Regions from separate parts of the Kribbella sp. NPDC050281 genome, predicted to be linked through region 1. Evidence: riboswitches for the same ligand, from Rfam matches in the RefSeq annotation. Region 1 holds a riboswitch; each other region holds the start of a gene.
What was found. Region 1 has a riboswitch for thiamine pyrophosphate ahead of AB0I34_RS01550 (cytosine permease). Riboswitches for the same ligand answer to the same signal wherever they lie in the genome.
Positions count from the first base shown of each region.

Region 2: another riboswitch for thiamine pyrophosphate. It lies ahead of thiC (phosphomethylpyrimidine synthase ThiC); the one in region 1 lies ahead of AB0I34_RS01550 (cytosine permease).
Region 3: another riboswitch for thiamine pyrophosphate. It lies ahead of thiS (sulfur carrier protein ThiS); the one in region 1 lies ahead of AB0I34_RS01550 (cytosine permease).

Region 1 covers NZ_JBFAKS010000001.1:295,255-300,919, reverse strand. The annotation lists gene AB0I34_RS01570 (ATP-binding protein) at 1-595, shown strand, start outside; gene AB0I34_RS01565 (DUF3152 domain-containing protein) at 674-1,528, shown strand; gene AB0I34_RS01560 (hypothetical protein) at 1,569-2,429, shown strand; gene AB0I34_RS01555 (alpha/beta hydrolase) at 2,426-3,088, shown strand; TPP riboswitch at 3,109-3,235, shown strand; gene AB0I34_RS01550 (cytosine permease) at 3,229-4,557, shown strand; gene AB0I34_RS01545 (class I SAM-dependent methyltransferase) at 4,585-5,265, shown strand; gene AB0I34_RS01540 (methylated-DNA--[protein]-cysteine S-methyltransferase) at 5,390-5,665, opposite strand, start outside.
Region 2 covers NZ_JBFAKS010000008.1:181,671-187,335, forward strand. The annotation lists gene AB0I34_RS11615 (inorganic phosphate transporter) at 1-459, shown strand, start outside; gene AB0I34_RS11620 (hypothetical protein) at 513-1,043, opposite strand; gene AB0I34_RS11625 (lysophospholipid acyltransferase family protein) at 1,182-1,928, opposite strand; TPP riboswitch at 1,980-2,107, shown strand; gene thiC (phosphomethylpyrimidine synthase ThiC) at 2,098-3,717, shown strand; gene AB0I34_RS11635 (transposase) at 3,964-4,521, shown strand; gene AB0I34_RS11640 (hypothetical protein) at 4,518-5,072, shown strand; gene AB0I34_RS11645 (RDD family protein) at 5,223-5,665, opposite strand, start outside.
Region 3 covers NZ_JBFAKS010000008.1:49,707-55,371, forward strand. The annotation lists gene AB0I34_RS10910 (DUF6807 family protein) at 1-1,709, shown strand, start outside; gene AB0I34_RS10915 (thiazole synthase) at 1,706-2,482, opposite strand; gene thiS (sulfur carrier protein ThiS) at 2,484-2,690, opposite strand; TPP riboswitch at 2,681-2,797, opposite strand; gene AB0I34_RS10925 (YceI family protein) at 2,833-3,360, opposite strand; gene AB0I34_RS10930 (MFS transporter) at 3,357-4,571, opposite strand; gene AB0I34_RS10935 (DUF5937 family protein) at 4,646-5,602, shown strand.

The DNA of each region.
Region 1 (5,665 bases):
GCAGAGCGCGCCGTTGGTCGTCGTCGGCGCGGGCCTTCCGCATCTGCCCGCCGTACTGTCCGCCAGCAAGTCGTACTCCGAGCGGTTGTTCCGCTACATCCGCGTCGACCGTCTCGCCCGCGACGCGTGTGACCGCGCGCTGATGATCCCGGCGGAGAGCGAGGGCGTCCAGTACGACGACGAGGCGCTGGACGAGCTGTACGCCCAGACCGACGGCTATCCGTACTTCGTCCAGGCCTTCGCGCACGCCACCTGGGACCACGCTCCGACCTCGCCGATCACCATCAAGGACGTCGCCGTCGCGGGCCCGGAGGCCTCCGCCGAACTCACCGTCGGCTTCTTCGGCTCCCGCTACGAACGCGCCACCCCGGCCGAACGCGAGTACATGCGCGCGATGGCCGAGCTCGGCATCGGCGTCGACGACGGCTCGGTCCCCACCGCCGAGGTCGCCAGCACGCTGAACCGCAAACCGCAGTCCCTCTCCCCGGCCCGCGACGGCCTGATCAAGAAGGGCCTCGTCTTCTCCGCCGAACGCGGCACCGTCGCCTTCACCGTCCCCCACTTCGGCAAGTTCCTCCGCACCCGCACGGCCTGACGCCTTCGGTTCGTTGGTGTTGCAAGTCATGAATCTGCCCTTTCGTGGAGTGGTGCTGGCTCTGTAGGGTGAATCGTCATGACCACCGGGCGGACTGGCCAGCAGGCGGACGCGCGTGTCCGCAAGCGCGGTGGCCGTCACACCCGGAAGAAATCGCACAAGGCGCAGTGGTTCTCGGTGACCGCGTTGGCGGTGCTCGGGACCGTGGTGGTCATGCACCCGGACGCCGCCGGCCGGCGGAGCCTCGCGGCCGAGGTCGTTGCCGGCACCAGCACTCCGGTCGCCTCGACTCCGGTGGCGACTCCCGCACCGGCACCGATCGCCACACCGACGCAGAAGTTCACCACCCCGTTGCGCCCGGCACCGAGTCTGACCCGGAAGCCGAAGAGCTCGAAGCCGAACGTCACCGTCTCCACCGGCCGGCTCGCGGTCGTGCCAGGGTTCGCCAAGGCCAGCGGTGTGAAGGACAAATTGACCTACCGGGTCGAGATCGAGCAGGGCCTGTCGCTGAACGGCGCCGCGGTCGCCGCGATCATCCACCAGACGCTCACCGATCCGCGCGGCTGGCAGGCGATCCACCCGGTCAACTTCGAGCGCACCGACAAGGTCGACGCCGACCTGCGGATCATCCTGGCCACGCCGGTCCTGACCGACAAGCTGTGCCTGCCGCTCGACACCGGCGGCGAGGTGTCCTGCCGCGTCGACGACCGCGTCGTCCTGAACGCCAAGCGGTGGGTGTACGCGGTTCCGGCGTACGGCGGGAACGTCGCCCTGTACCGGAACTACCTGGTCAACCACGAGGTCGGGCACGCGCTCGGCCACGGCCACTCCACCTGCACCCAGGCGAAGACCCCGGCACCGGTCATGATGCAGCAGACCAAAGGCCTCGGCGGCTGTCTGCCGAATGCGTGGCCCACGATCAAGGCAACCTGAGCCGTCCGTGAGAAGCTGAGTCGGAGGGGAGGGAGCAGCGATGTCGTCACAGGATTTCCCGACCTACGGCCGGGGCGATGAGCCCGAGCAGTCCGGCGAGGACCACCAGTACGCCAAACCTGCCCCGTACGGCGGCGGCACGTTCGGCTCCGGACCGCAGAGCGCCCCCGAGCAAAGCCACTACGCCCCGCCCCAGCCCTACAGCTCCCCACCAGGCCAGTACGGCGCCCCACCCGGCGGCGTTGGGCCGGGTCAGCCGCAGGGGCAGTCCGATTCCGGCGGACCGCCGTACAACCAGCCGCCGAACTACCGGCCTGGCACTCCGTACGGCCCGCCCGCACATCCGCAGCAGCATGAGCTGCCGACGTACGGGCGGGACCAACCCGTCGCGCCCCGCGATCCCCGCGCCGCCCGGGTCGTCCTGCTCGCCGCGATCATCGCCGGCGTCTACGGCCTGCTGGTCATCTCGATCCAGCGGGTTGCCCTCAGGGAGATCTCGCAGGCTCCTGGCTCGCCGCTCAACCACCCCCTGCGCACCGACGTGATCGACACGATCGGCCAGCTCCTGCTGCTCCTGGTCGGCGCGGTCGCGCTCTGGATGTGGGGCCGGGACGTGCTCGCCCGCCGGAGGGCCGGCCGGCAGCCGGATCCGGTCGAGCTCGGCGGGCTGCTGCTGGTCGCGGTGTCGATGGTCCCGATCCTGATCTGGCTGATCATGATCCTGTCGACCGGCATGGGCGCGATCGACGACTCGGTGCACCGGCTGCCCACGGCGTACGGCTGGGGTGGCCTCGGCCTGTTGATCCTCGCGGCCGGCTTCACCCTCGGCTACCGCGAACTCAAACCCGAGCTCGGCAACCCGGTCGTCCAGGCCCGCCCGGACCGGCCACCCTGGGAGTGACCGTCCCCGTCGTCCTGGTCCCGGGTCTCGGCCTCGGGCCGGCGTCGTACGACCGAACCGTCGAGCACCTCACCACGCCCTACCACCTGGTCAGCATGCCCGGGTACGGCGAACCGGCCGGTGCCAGGGAGGATCTGCGTCCGCAGGCTCTCGGGACTGTGCTGGCGGACAAGATCCGGGAGCGGTCGGTCCTGGTCGGGCACTCGGCCAGCTGCCAGATCGTGGTCGAGACCGCGATCGCCTTCCCCGAACTGGTCCACGCCCTGGTCCTGGTCGCACCGACCGGAGACATCCGGGCGTCGAGCTGGGTGGACCTGGCCGCTCGCTGGCTGGGTTCCGCCGTACCGGATTCGCCACGGCTGATCCGGGTCGTCACCCCGCAGTACGCCCGTACGACGCTGTCCTCGATCGCGCGCGCCGGCGAGGCGGCCAGGCGCCACGATCTGGGCGCGGTCATCGGCAGGGTGCGGGCGCCGGTGATGATCGTGCGCGGCCGGCACGATCTGGTGTCCACGGCCGAGTGGGTCGCACGGCTGGCCGAGCTGTGCCACGGTGAGGCGCGGACCCTGCCGACCGGCGCGCACATGCCGGTGGTGACCAACGGTCCGGAGCTGGCCGCTCTCATCCAGCGGGCGGCCGCCGCGCCGGATCCTGCCTGACGCGTTATCGTTGACGCGGTAGCAATCCTTGCGGGAGCTCGCACCGAACGCGCGGGCTGAGAGGGCGACGAGCTGAGCACAGCCGGGTCGCCGACCGCCTGAACCTGACCGGGTAATGCCGGCGTAGGGAGCGGGTCACCATGACCAGTACTGTTGTTCGTCCTGCCGATCAGACCGAGGCGCCACTCGTCCTCACCACGGACTCTCCGCGCACGCTCGGGTTCCTGGACCAGTTCACCCTCTGGGGGAACTTCGGCATCTCGCTGTTCGGCCCGGTCACCGGTGCGCTGGTGGCGGCGTACACGGGCTCACTCGCGCAGGGCCTGCTCGCGGTCGTCGTCGGCTGCGGGATCGGTGCCCTGGTGCTCGGCGGCGCAGCCGTGTTCGGCTCGCAGACCGGCGCACCGGCGATGGCGAGTCTGCGCGGTCTGTTCGGCCGTCGCGGTTCGATCGCGCCGACCGTGCTGAACATCGCCCAGAACGTCGGCTGGGCAACGATGGAGATCATCGTCATCGCGCAGGCCGCGGTCGCGGTCACCAGCGAGCGGTGGCGCTGGCTGTTCGTCCTGGTGGCGGGAGTGATCGCCACGGCGATGGCCGTACGACCACTGGGCAGCGTGAAGGTGCTGCGGAAGTTCATGGTCTGGCTGGTGCTGATCGCGTCGGTCTACCTGTTCGTGCAGGTGCTCAGCAAGCCGGTGCACGATCTGCCGCAGGACAGCGTGTTCGGCTTCTGGCCGGCCGTCGACCTGGCCGCCGCCGGTGTGGTGTCGTTCGCGCCGCTGGCCGCCGACTACACCCGGCACTCGCGCACCAACAAGGCAGCGTTCGCCGGCTCCGCACTCGGCTACGGCCTGGCCGCGATCGCGTACTACGCCTTGGGCGTCTTCGCGGTCGCCACCCTGCAGACCAACAGCGAGGACGTGATCACCGCGCTGGTCACGCTGCCCGCCGGTGCGATCGCGCTGTTCGTGCTGCTGGTGGACGAGGTCGACGAGGCCTACGCGAACGTCTACTCGACCACGATGGCCACGCACAACCTGATCGGTCACATCGACCGCCGGTGGATCTCGGTCGCTATCGGCGTGGTCGCCACGGCGCTCGCACTATTGGTTGACCTGGGCAACTACACGGAGTTCCTCTACCTGATCGGCTCGGTGTTCATCCCGTTGTTCGCGGTCGCGATCGCCGACTTCTTCGTGGTCAGCAAGATGAACTGGGACGTCTCCGGGACGGCGCGCTTCCGCTGGCAACCAACCGTCGCCTGGCTGATCGGCTTCGTCTCGTACCAGTTGGTCAACCCCGGCACGGTGTCCGGCTGGTCGCCGTTCTGGACCGAGGTCCAGCAGCGGCTGTTCAACGACCAGCCCGTGCCCTCCTGGCTCGGAGCGACGTACACCTCGATCGTGGTCTCGATGCTGGCCGCGGTGGTGCTGGGCAGGATCGGGCGCCGGCCGCTGGACAACTGACCCGGAGTAACCGGGATACTTGCGGTCATGCTGAACTCCGCACTGCGTAGCCGGGCCGAGTACGCGGAACTCGGGGCCGAAGGACTGGCCGCGCGTACCACGCCCGAGCGGGACGCGGCGATCGTCAAGGCCGTCGAGGAGTTGCTCGAGAAGCGCGAGTCGGTGCTCGACCTGTGCTGTGGCTACGGCCGGGTCGCGCTGCCCCTGCGCCGGGCCGGCAAGACCGTGCGCGCGCTCGACATCTCCCCGAACCTGATCGAGGCCGGCCGGGCGCAGGCGGCCGAGGAGGAACTGTCGATCGACTGGGCGATCGGCTCGATGACCGACCTGCCGTACAAGTGGGACTCGTTCGACGCGGTGATCTGCCTGTGGACCGCGTTCCACGAACTGTTCGGCGAGGAGGAGCAGCTGTCGACGATCTGTGAGATCTCCCGGGTGCTGAAGCCGGGCGGGATGGCGATCATCGAGGGGCCGGCCTGGGGGCCTGCGACGGCGGGCGAGATCGCCAACGGGATGCGCCAGGGTCCCGAGCACCGGATCGTCACCACCGAGCACTTCGGCACCAGCAGCGTGCACTTCATCCACGACGAAATCAGCTACGGCCGGCTCTGTGCGGCCGCCGGAATTGAGAACTTCACGGTCTACAAACGGGACTGGGGCGGCCGCCGCCGGCTCATCCTGGAGATCCATCAACCGGCAACTGACTGACTCGTCAGGTATTCCACCAGCCCTTGCAGGCAAGGGAAAACAAAGAAGCAGATCCCCACTCCACACTGGGGATCTGCTCCTTTCTATTCCGAGTGTAAATCCCGCTCCGGCGATTCCGGAAAACTCAGCTTTTCGATTCAAGATTCAGCAGAAAACGCTTCGCGTCGAGTCCGCCGGCGTATCCGGTCAGTGCACCGCTCGCGCCGATCACCCGGTGGCACGGCAGTACGACGCACACGGGGTTCGCGCCCAGCGCCGTACCGACCGCACGGGCCGCCTTCGGCTTGTGGATCTCCCCCGCGACCCGCCCGTACGTCGTCGTGGCGCCGTAGCTGGTGCGCAGCGGAAGATCGGTCAGCACAAGCCGCTGGAACGGCGTCGCCAGGGCCAGATCCACCTC
Region 2 (5,665 bases), on a different contig from region 1:
GCGGTGGCGCTCGGACACGGCCTGCAGGACGCGCAGAAGACGATGGGCGTCATCTTCCTGGCCCTGCTCACCACCGGTCACGTCAACGAGAACGACGGCATCCCGTTGTGGGTCAAGATCTCCGCCGCGACGGCGATCTCGCTCGGTACCTACTCCGGTGGCTGGCGGATCATGCGCACTCTGGGCCGCCGGATCATCCACCTGGATCCGGCCCGCGGCTTCGCCGCCGAGTCGGTCGCCGCGACCGTGCTGTACGTGATGGCGATCGGACTGCACGCGCCGGTCTCCACCACGCACACGATCACGTCGGCGGTGATCGGCGCCGGTGCGACCAAGCGGCTGTCAGCGGTCCGCTGGGGAGTCGCGCAGAACATCGTCACGGCGTGGGTGCTGACCATTCCCGCGGCCGGCATCATCGCGGCGCTCTGTTACGGGTTGGCCCATCTGATCTTGGAGTAGGTTCTCCGGCTGTCCGGCCGGGTGGGCCTGATCATCCCGCGGTTCCACTGACGTCAGCGGTTCCAGCGTCGTACCGACTTCGCCACGTCCTTCGAGCGGATCGAGCCGAGGTTGTACTCCCACGCGGCGGCCAGCCGGTCGCCGAGCAGCGCTGCGTCCAGGTAGGTCTGCGGGCGGACCGCGACGGCCCAGGTCGCCGCGGCCGCGTGACCCTGCTGGTAGAGCAGGTGGTTGACGGTCGCCTCGATCCGGCTCTGGTCGTCGCCGGTGAGCCCGTTGGTCGACCACTCCTGCAGGATCGTCGTGTCGTCGGCCGTCATCCGGGCCAGGTAGGTGAGCGGACCACGCCAGTACCCGCGGCTGCCGATGCTGTCCAGGCTCTCCAGCGGGAACCAGCCGTTCTGGCAGCGCCTGCCGTTCACCGCGGACTCGACCTCGCGGGCGCGGTCGGCGGGCAGGTCCTGGATGGCCCAGTCGACGAAGTAGACGCCGGCGTCCGGGATGTGCTCTGCGACATGCGGCGCCACCGCCAGCATCCCCGGTTCGAAGAGATGCAGCTCTTCCGGTGAATCGACCACAACCATCCCCGCCTACCCGAGTACCGCCGCCGACCGGCCGGCGTCACAGGGACCCCCCAGGTTTCCTGCACTGTCAACAAGAGCCTTTCGTACCCTCGGGGTCACCCGGGGGTCAAGGTCTTGTCCGCGTTACTGACGGTGTACTTACTTGCGGCGGGTCGCTCGCCGGGCGAGCTCCTCCTGGTCCAGGCCTTCCGCTTCCGCGGGCGAGGGCGCACCACCGCCGTACGACGCGGGCAGCCACCAGGCGCCGGCCGGCTGCTCCGGGTAGTCGCGGATGGTCCGATCCAGCATCCCGGCCATCGTCATCCGCAGGTGAGCGGTCGTCTCGGCCGCGTCGTCGTCGGTGCCGACCGTGATCGGCTCGCCAACGGTGATCGCGATCGCGCGATGCCGGGAGAAGTCGCGCGGATGGTCCTTCGTCAGCATCCGCTGCGTCCCCCACAGGATCAGCGGGATGACCGGTACGCCGGCCTCCGCGGCCATCCGGACCGCGCCGGACTTGAACTCCTTCAGCTCGAAGGACCGGCTGATCGTTGCCTCGGGGAACACCCCGACGATCTCGCCGTCGTTCAGGTAGCGGATCGCCTCCCGGTACGACGCCGTGCCCGCCGACCGGTCCACCGGGATGTGGTGCATGCCGCGCATCAACGGACCGGAGTACCGGTTGCGGAACAGCACGTCCTTGGCCATGAAGCGGACCAGCCGTTTGCTCGGCACCGCGCCGAACCCGCCCAGGATGAAGTCGACATAGCTGATGTGATTCAGCGCGATCACCGCGCCACCGGTCCGCGGCACGTTCTCTGTCCCGGTCAGCCGGATCTTCAGGTCGAGCACCTTGAACGCGGTCTTCGCGAAGCCGATCACGGGCGGGTACACGAGGTCTCGCATCCCCCGACGCTACCGGCCCGGTCAAGACGGCGGGTTAGAGTAACCGTGACAATTGGAGATCGCGGGAGCTCGCACCGTAGCGGGCTGAGAGGGCGGCTGGCCAGGAAACCTGTCCGGCGCCGCCGACCGCCGAACCTGTCCGGGTAATTCCGGCGTAGGGAGCAGCACAGTGACTGTCAGCACGATTCGGCCCACTGTCACCACCGGCCCGATCTCGGGCTCGGAGAAGATCTATCGCGGCGAGCTGGAGGTCCCGGCCCGTCGCGTCCACCTCACGAACGGCGAACACTTCGACCTGTACGACACGTCCGGTCCGTACACGGACGCGTCGGCGCGGATCGACGTACAAGCCGGTCTGCCCGCGCTGCGGCGGGACTGGATCGCCGGGCGCGCGCCACTGACCCAGTTGGCGCATGCGCGGGCCGGCACCGTCACCGAGGAGATGAGGTACGTCGCCCTGCGGGAGGGCATGGACCCGGAGTTCGTCCGGTCCGAGGTCGCGCGCGGCCGGGCCGTGATCCCGGCGAACCGGCGGCACCCGGAGAGCGAGCCGATGATCATCGGGAAGAAGTTCCTGGTGAAGGTGAACGCGAACATCGGCAACTCGGCGGTGACAAGCTCGCTCGAGGAGGAAGTGGAGAAGCTGGTCTGGGCCACCCGGTGGGGCGCGGACACGGTGATGGACCTGTCCACCGGCAAGAACATCCATGAGACGCGGGAGTGGATCCTGCGCAACTCGCCGGTGCCGATCGGGACCGTGCCGCTGTACCAGGCGCTGGAGAAGGTGAAGGGCGATCCGGCCGACCTGTCGTGGGAGGTGTACCGCGACACGGTGATCGAGCAGTGCGAGCAGGGCGTCGACTACATGACCGTGCACGCGGGCGTCCTGCTGCGGTACGTCCCGCTGACCGCGCGCCGGATCACCGGGATCGTGTCGCGAGGCGGGTCGATCATGGCGGCCTGGTGCCTCGCGCATCACCAGGAGTCCTTCCTGTACACGCATTTCGCCGAGCTGTGCGAGATCCTGCGCGAGTACGACGTGACATTCTCGCTCGGTGACGGCCTGCGACCGGGATGTATCGCGGATGCCAACGACGCGGCCCAGTTCGCCGAGCTGCGGACCCTGGGCGAGCTCACCAAGATCGCCTGGGAGCACGACGTCCAGGTGATGATCGAGGGACCGGGGCACGTGCCGATGGACAAGATCGCCGAGAACGTCCGGCTCGAGGAGGAGCTGTGCGGCGAGGCGCCGTTCTACACATTGGGGCCGTTGGCAACTGATGTCGCACCGGCGTACGACCACATCACCAGCGCGATCGGTGCGGCCCAGATCGGCTGGCTGGGTACGGCGATGCTCTGCTACGTCACGCCGAAGGAACACCTCGGCCTGCCGGATCGCGACGACGTGAAGACCGGTGTGATCACCTACAAGATCGCTGCCCACGCAGCGGATCTGGCCAAGGGGCATCCGGGTGCGCAGGCCTGGGACGACACGTTGTCGAAGGCAAGGTTCGAGTTCCGCTGGGAGGACCAGTTCAACCTCTCGCTGGATCCTGACACCGCGCGGTCCTTCCACGACGAGACCCTGCCGGCCGAGCCTGCCAAGACCGCGCACTTCTGCTCCATGTGCGGCCCGAAGTTCTGCTCGATGCGGATCACCGCCGACATCCGCGCGTACGCCGAGGAACACGGCCTCACCTCCACCGAGGCGATCGAGGCCGGCTTCGCCGAAATGTCGGAGACCTTCAAGGCCCACGACAAGAAGCTGTACCTGCCGCTGGCGGAGTGAGGGTCCTGGTTCCTGCTGACGCTCGGTGAGATCCGGGGGGCGAGTCGAGATGCCTCGCCCCCCGGATCCAGCGGAGAATGAGGGGATCGGCGGTTCCTCCGGGCGATCACGAAGAGTGATTGGATGAACCGATTCAGGTTTTTTCCTTCACTCTACGTGAATAAGACTGTAGCCTTAACGACGTCGGGAAGGAGGTGCAGCACAGTGGTCTTCGTTCTCACGGTAGATCAGCGAGGCAGCCGAAGCATGACCGATCTCGTACCCGAGCTACTGAACATCCTGAACCGCCGGCCGCGGCGGACCGGTTTGCTCCGCAAGTTCGAGCGGACGGCCGGCGACGAGGTGCAGGGCGTGCTGTCCGAGGCGCGCGCCACGATCGAAGTGATCGTCGAGCTGCTGCGCGCCGACACCTGGTACGTCGGGCTCGGAGTCGGTGAGGTCACGCAGCCGCTGCCGCGCAGCACGCGGGCCGGCAGCGGGGACGCGTTCGTGTTCGCGCGGGAGGCGGTGAACCGGGCCAAGTCAAGCCCGCACCACGTCAACGTGGTCGGGTCCGACGCGCACTGCGCCGAGCAGGTCGAGACGGTGTTGTGGCTGATGGCTTCGGTGCTGCGGCGGCGGAGCGACCGCGGGTGGGCTGTCGCCGACCTGCTGGCCGAAGGGCTCACCCGGCGCGAGATCGGCGTGAAGCTCGGCATCAGTCAGTCCGCGGTGACCCAGCGGGCCCAGGCCGCCGGAGTCGCCGAGGAACAACGTGGACGGGTGCTGGCGGCCGAGCTACTCGACGCTGGGGCCACCGCGTGACGGCACTCATCCTGTCGTTCACCGCCGCCGGCCTGATCCTCGCCGTTCTAGCGTGGGTCCCCAAGGCCGGGTCGACGCTGGAGATCGCGCTCAGCGGCGTGATGCTGGCCTGCCTGATCACCGTCGGCGTCCTGCTGCTGGCCGGCGACGGTGTCGAGGGCTGGCGCGAGCGCTGGTGGAACGTGCTGCTCCTGCTGGCCGGCGGGCTGGCAGTGACCGGTGGCGGCCCATTGACGACATCTGTGCTGGCTCTCGTCGACCGGGGCAACACGAGAGCGCAGTCGACGCAGAAGGCCGGTGAGGTGCTGCGCGGCGGCGCTCTGATCGGTTCGCTCGAGCGCCTGGCCATCTACGCGGCGCTGGTGGCCGGCTGGCCCGAGGGGCTTGCGATCGTGCTGGCCATCAAGGGCCTGGCTCGCTATCCGGAGCTGCGCAGTCCCGACCAGCCGGCGTCGGTCACGCCCCAGGCGGTCGCCGAGCGGTTCATCATCGGCAGCTTCACCAGTGTGCTGTGGGCAGTGGCCTGCGCCGGCTTCCTGCTGTCGCGCTGACCCTCAGTCCTTGAGGACGTACGTCGACATGACCTTGTCGTGCCAGGTCTGCTTCTGGTCGTCCCACAGCGGGGAGTCGTTTGCCCTGCGCCGGGAACGCCGAACGCCGCGGCCTGAACAGGCCACGGCGTCCGGATGAAACCTGAAACGTCAGAGCTTGATGACGTAAGTGTTGTTGATCTTGTCCGCGAACGTCTGCCGCTTCTCGTCCCACAGCGGCCACAGGTAGCCGATGTAGCAGGCCATGCCGTCCAGGATGTGGGTGATCTGGCGCAGGAACGCCTTGCCCGGCCCGACCGGCTGGCCGCTGATCCCGTCGATCAGCCTGAGGCCCAGCGCCGACTTGCCGAGGGTCTGTCCGGTGGTGCCCTGGCGGAACACGATGTTCCAGATCCCGAGGCCGATGCCGACCAGGTAGAACAGCAGCGCCAGGATGGCCATCGCCGAGTTGTTGCCGCTCGCAAGCGCCGCGCCGATGCCGTACGGCACCCCGATGATCAGGACGTCGATCAGCCAGCCGCCGACCCGGTTCGGCCAGGCCGCCAGGTTGCTGGGTACGCCGTACGCGCCGGGCTGACCGTACTGCTGCGGGT
Region 3 (5,665 bases), on a different contig from region 1:
CCCGCAGCTTGTCGCTCGGCCGCACCGACATGGTCGCGCTGGTGGTCCCGGATCTGGCCAACCCGCTGTTCCAGCAGGTCCTGCGCGGCATCACGAACGCCTCGGCCGCGGCCGGCTACCGGGTGCTGGTCGCCGAGACCGACGAGGACCCGGCCGCCGAGGCGGGGATCGCGCTGGCGGCGCGCCGACGCTGCGATGCGTTGATCATGGTCTCGCCGCGGCTCGACGAGGAGAGCTTGCTCGAACTGCTGCCGCAGGTCCAGCCGGTGATTCTGATCAACCGGCCAGGCCCGCCGGAGGTTGCCAGCGTCGCGGTCGACTACGGCCGCGCGGTGCGGATCGTGGTGAACCACCTGGTCGGTCTCGGGCACCGCCGGCTCGCGTTCCTGGCCGGTCCGCCGGCCAGTGCGTCCAACCAGGCCCGGCTGCGGTCGCTGGACATCGCGCAGCGGGAGATCCCGGATCTCGAGCTCGTCCGGCTGGACTGCGGCTGGTCGATCGAGGACGGGTACGCCGCGGTCGAGCGGGTGCTGGAGTCCCGCGTGACGGCCGTTGTCGCGTTCAACGATCTGGTCGCGTTCGGGTTGCTTGCCCGGCTCAACGAAGTGGGCGTCGCCGTACCGGCCGATGTGTCGGTCGCCGGGATGGACGACATCGGGTTGTCGCGGTTCGCCGTACCTTCGCTGACGACTGTGCGGGTCCCGCAGCAGGAGCTGGGGGAGCTGGCCTGGCGTCGGTTGTACGCCGCGATCTCCGGTGCGGATGCCGAAGTGGACGGCGTACCGGATCTTCGGCTGGCGGTGCGGGCGAGCACGGGTCCGGTGCCGCAGGCAACGCAGCTGACCGGGGATGCTCCGGGTGAGCGGGTCGGGTGGCAGCAGCAGGGGGACAGGTTCGTGCTCGGCGGCGATTCCTTGCCGCTCGCGCATTACGAGTTCGGGCGGCGAATGCCGCAGGTGCATTCGCCTCGGCCGTACCTGCATCCCGTGCGGACGCTCGGCGGTCACCCGCTCACCGAGGTAAGCCCGGTCGATCACCGGCACCACTACGGTGTCTCGCTGGCCGTTGCCGGAGTCAACGGTACGTCGCATTGGGGCGGACGGACCTTCCTCCCGGATCGCGGACCGACGCTGCTCCCGAACCACGGTCAGCAACGCAGCCGTGGCGTCACCGTCGACGGCAACACCCTGACCGACGAAGTCACCTGGTACGACGAACAGGGCCGGCCCCAACTCGCGGAGCGCAGGCTACTCCGCGGAGCGCTGGCCGAAGGCGGTTGGCGCCTCGACTGGGAGAGCGTCTTCACCGCCCGCTACGGCCCGGTGCGCATCGACAGCCCGGCCACCACAGGCCGCGCCGGCGCCGGGTACGGCGGGATCTTCTGGCGCCTTCCAACGGTCGAAACCACAACTGTCCTCAGCGATTCCGGCGAGGGGAGCGACGCCGCCTACGGATCGACCAGCCGCTGGCTGGCCTTCATCCAGCAACGTGCCGACGCTTTCACCACGCTGCTTCTGTTCCAGCCGGGTGATGTCCGGCCGTGGTTCCTACGCTCCGAGGACTACGTCGGTGCCGGTCCTGCCCTTGCTTGGGACGGCCCCCTGGACCTGCGGCCAGAGCAGGCGGTCTCGTTCTCCCTGAGCGCACTGCTCCTCGACCACCCGCTGGACTTGTCCCAAGCCCGCACGCTGATGGGTCGCCTGCTTTAGCCGAAGGATGCGATGCCCGTCGCTGGGGAGGAGGCGAGGGCGGAGTGCCAGCGGCGGGGGACCCGGCCGGCCAGGCGGGCGGCGCGGCCGGCGGCGACCGCGTCGCGCATCGCGGCCGCCATCAAGGCAGGCCTCTCCGCGCGCGTGACCGGGGTGGCGAGCATGACCGCGTCACACCCGAGCTCCATCGCCAGCGCCGCGTCGCTCGCCGTACCGATTCCGGCGTCGACGATCACCGGGACGTTCGCGGCCTCGGCGATCAGCGCGAGGTTGTGGGGATTGCGGATCCCGAGCGCGGAACCGATGGGCGCCGCCAACGGCATCACCGCCGCACACCCAGCCTGCTCGAGGCGGCGTGCGAGGATCGGGTCGTCGTTCGTGTACGGGAGCACGGTGAAGCCGTCGGCTACCAAGGTGTCCACGGCATCGAGCAACTCGACCGGGTCGGGCATCAGCAAGTGGTCGTCGGCAACGACCTCGACCTTGATCAGGTCGGTCTGCAAGGCCTCCCGGGCCATCCGCGCGGTGAGCACCGCCTCCGCGGCGGTGTGACAACCGGCCGTATTGGGCAGCACCTCGATACCGTGCTTCGCCAGTACGTCGAGGACCGAGCCCTCGTGGCCGGTGCCGAGCCGGCGCATCGCGACCGTGGTGAGTTGGGTGCCGGAGGCAATCAATGCCTCCTCCATCACTTCCAGGTTGGCCGAACCGCCCGTACCCATGATGAGACGCGAGGTGTACGTCCGCCCGCCGAGCTCCAATGGGTCGTCCATGTCAGCCTCCCTGGACCGCGCTGACGATCTCGACCCGGTCGCCCGGCTTGAGCGTGGTACCGGCCCACTCGCTGCGCGTGAGCACGGTCTGGTTGACCGCGACCGCGATCCCGGTGGTGCGGTCGGAGTACTCCTGGATCAGGTCGGCAACGGACTTCCCCGGTGCGACCGTGGTCTCTGTACCGTTCACCCAGACGGATTCCTGCATCGCTTCCTCCCTACGCCGGAATTACCCGATTCAGGTTCAGCGGTCGGCGACGCCGTACACAGTCGCCCTCTCAGCCCGCTCCGGTGCGAGCTCCCGCGGCAGTCCGACACTAACCACCAGAGGCGATCGAGACAACCCAGTCTCAGGCGATGCGATTGGCCGTGAGCTCCAGGTGGAGGTCCAGTTTCTGGGCGACCATGAGGTTGACGGCCGCGTTCCAGCTCACCGACCAGCGCTTGCGCAGCAGCGGAAGCGATCCGGTGAAGGCGACCCCATCATCGGTACCTGTCAGTTCCAGCGGTACGACGACCGGCCGCGTGGCGCCACGGATCGTGAGATTCCCCGTCACCGTGAACGTCGTCACACCGGTCTGGCTCACCTTCGTGGACCTGAACCTGATCGACGGATACGTCTCCGCGTCGAGGAAATGCTCACGCAGCGCGGCGTCCCGCCGCCGGTCGCCGGTCTGGATGCTGTCCGCCTGAATCGTCAGATCCGCCGTGGACCGGCCCGGATCCTCCCCATCCAGCCGAAGCACCCCACTGAACACCTCGAACTCCCCAGGAACCCGAGGTCCAACCGTGTGCCGCGCCGTAAACCCCAACCTCGACCGCGCCGCATCCACCGCGTACTCCCCAGTCAATTCCCTCAACATCGTCGTCGTAGTCATGCATGTACGACGAGACCGCCATCCGAACTGTCAGGCTTCAGGACCAGGCGGAGAAGGGCGAGGCTCGCGAGGGCGGCGACGAAGGTAGGAACCGTCCACCAGCCGAGGGCGTGGTAGAGGCGTACGGCGGTCCAGGAGCCGAGGCTGCCGGCGGAGTAGGCGCAGACCATGTACGCCGTGTTCATCGCGCTGCGCCGGCCGGGGTCGAGTTGGTAGATCCGCGTGACGTTCGCGACCATCCCCGACTGCATCGACACATCGAGGACGAGTACGCCGGCCACGAGGAGCGTGAGTCCCAGCGCACCACCGGCGTACGCACCCAGCATGAGTACGGCGGCGAGAACAGTTCCGGCCAGGATCCAGGCCGTCACGGCATCCGGCGTACGGCGATCGACGATGCGACCGGTCCACGGGACGACGGCCATGGTGGCGATCGCGACCAGGCTGATCCAGCCGAGTGCGCCGGCTCCGAGGCCGAAGGAATCCTGCAGGACGAGGACCAGAGTCGCCCAGGTGCCGGTGAAGCCCGCGAACGTGCAGGCCTGGTAGAACGCCGATCGACGCAGACCGCTGCGCAACCTCAGTTGGTCGAAGGGCCGGCGCAGGTACTGCGGGAACTCCGCCGGCTCGACCTGCACCGGCACGGGCAGCCGAGTCCACGCTACGGCGGCGCACACCAGCGCCAGTACGGCGGCACCCAGGTAGGCGTACCGCCATGAGTACTCCTCGCCCAGGAACCCGGCGATCGCGCGCGACAGGATCATCCCGGGGACGCCCACGCTGAGCAGGATGCTGTTGACGCTGCCCAATCGCCGCGAACCGGTCATGCCCGCGACGTACGGACCGATCACCGGTGATGCCACCGTCGCACAGCCCATCAGGAACGACGCGATCACCAGGACCGGCAACGACGGTGCCGCCGCGGCCGCGATCGCAAAGACCGCGACACCGGCGAACAAGATGGTCAGCAGCCGCCGCTGCGCCCCTGTGTCACCCAGCGGTACGACGGTCAGGATGCCAGCGGCGTACCCGGCCTGCGGCGCGGTCACGACCAGCGCCGCGTCCGACAGCGGTACGTGCAGCGACGCTGCGACGGATGGCAGTAGCGCCTGCGGGAAGTAGACAGTCCCGACGCCGACCGCCGAGCACACGGCCAGTACGCCGAGCAACGTCGTGCGCGGTCGCGCGTCGACGGCAATCTCGATACTCATTCCCCGACTGTCGCGGGGCGTCGCGGCGGCCTGCGAACGATTTAGGATTGGGCTACATCGACAAGGGGGCAGGCGTGCTCACGTATGAGTTGACCTCGCGGGACCTTGAGGATGTCCGGTTCGCGGTCTCGCCGGCGGCCGAGACTGTGCTGTCGCTGCGGGCGTTGCAGGACCCGGGACGGTTCCCGCTTCAGCTGCCCTGGGTCCGGGCGGTTCAGCCACTGGTCGGGTCGTTGGACTTCAGCGTGCTGCGCCGGTTGGTCAACGACACAATGGGCAGTCCGGACTTCCTGACCCCGCGTCCGACGTCACCGCTCACCCAGATCGGCGACGAGCTCGACCTCATCGCCTCGGTCGACCGCGAGACCTTTGAACGCCAGCTCGTCGCGGTGAACGGTGAGGTTCCCGCCGAGCTGGCCGGGCCCGACGGCGTGACGAAGGTGGTCGACGCTCTCCGCGCGTACTGGCAGACCGCGATAGCGCCGTACTGGAATCGGATGCGCACGCTGCTGACCGCCGACATCAGCTATCGCGGGCATGTCGTCACCCAGCGAGGCACGGGCGTGATGCTGAACGAACTCGGGCCGGCCATCAGCTACGGCGACGGCCTGCTTCGCGTCGACCGCGTGAGCGAGGTCAGCCGCACCGAAAGTGTCGACGGCCGTGGCCTCGTCCTCCAGCCGACCCTCTTCGGCCCGCACGCCGTGATCCCGATGGACGTCGGCGCCGAACCGATCCTCGGCTACCCGCCCCGCGGCCAGGCCACCCTCTGGTCGGTCGTCGACCCACCGTCACGCCGCGACCTGGCCCAACTCATCGGCACCGCCCGAGCCCGCATCCTCGAACTCCTCACCCACCCGCGCACCACCACCGACGTCGCGGCCGAACTCAAGGTCACTCCCTCCGCGGTCAGCCAGCAGCTCCAGCTCCTGCGCCGTACCGGCCTGGTCGAACCCCAACGCACCGGCAAACAGGTCCTCTACAAACCCACCCAACTGGCCGCCCTCCTCACCGGCACCGAAGCCGACTGACCCGGTCAGGTGACGGTGGCGGGTTGTGTGCCGGCTGGCGGGTTGTTGCGCGCCAGCGGTGAA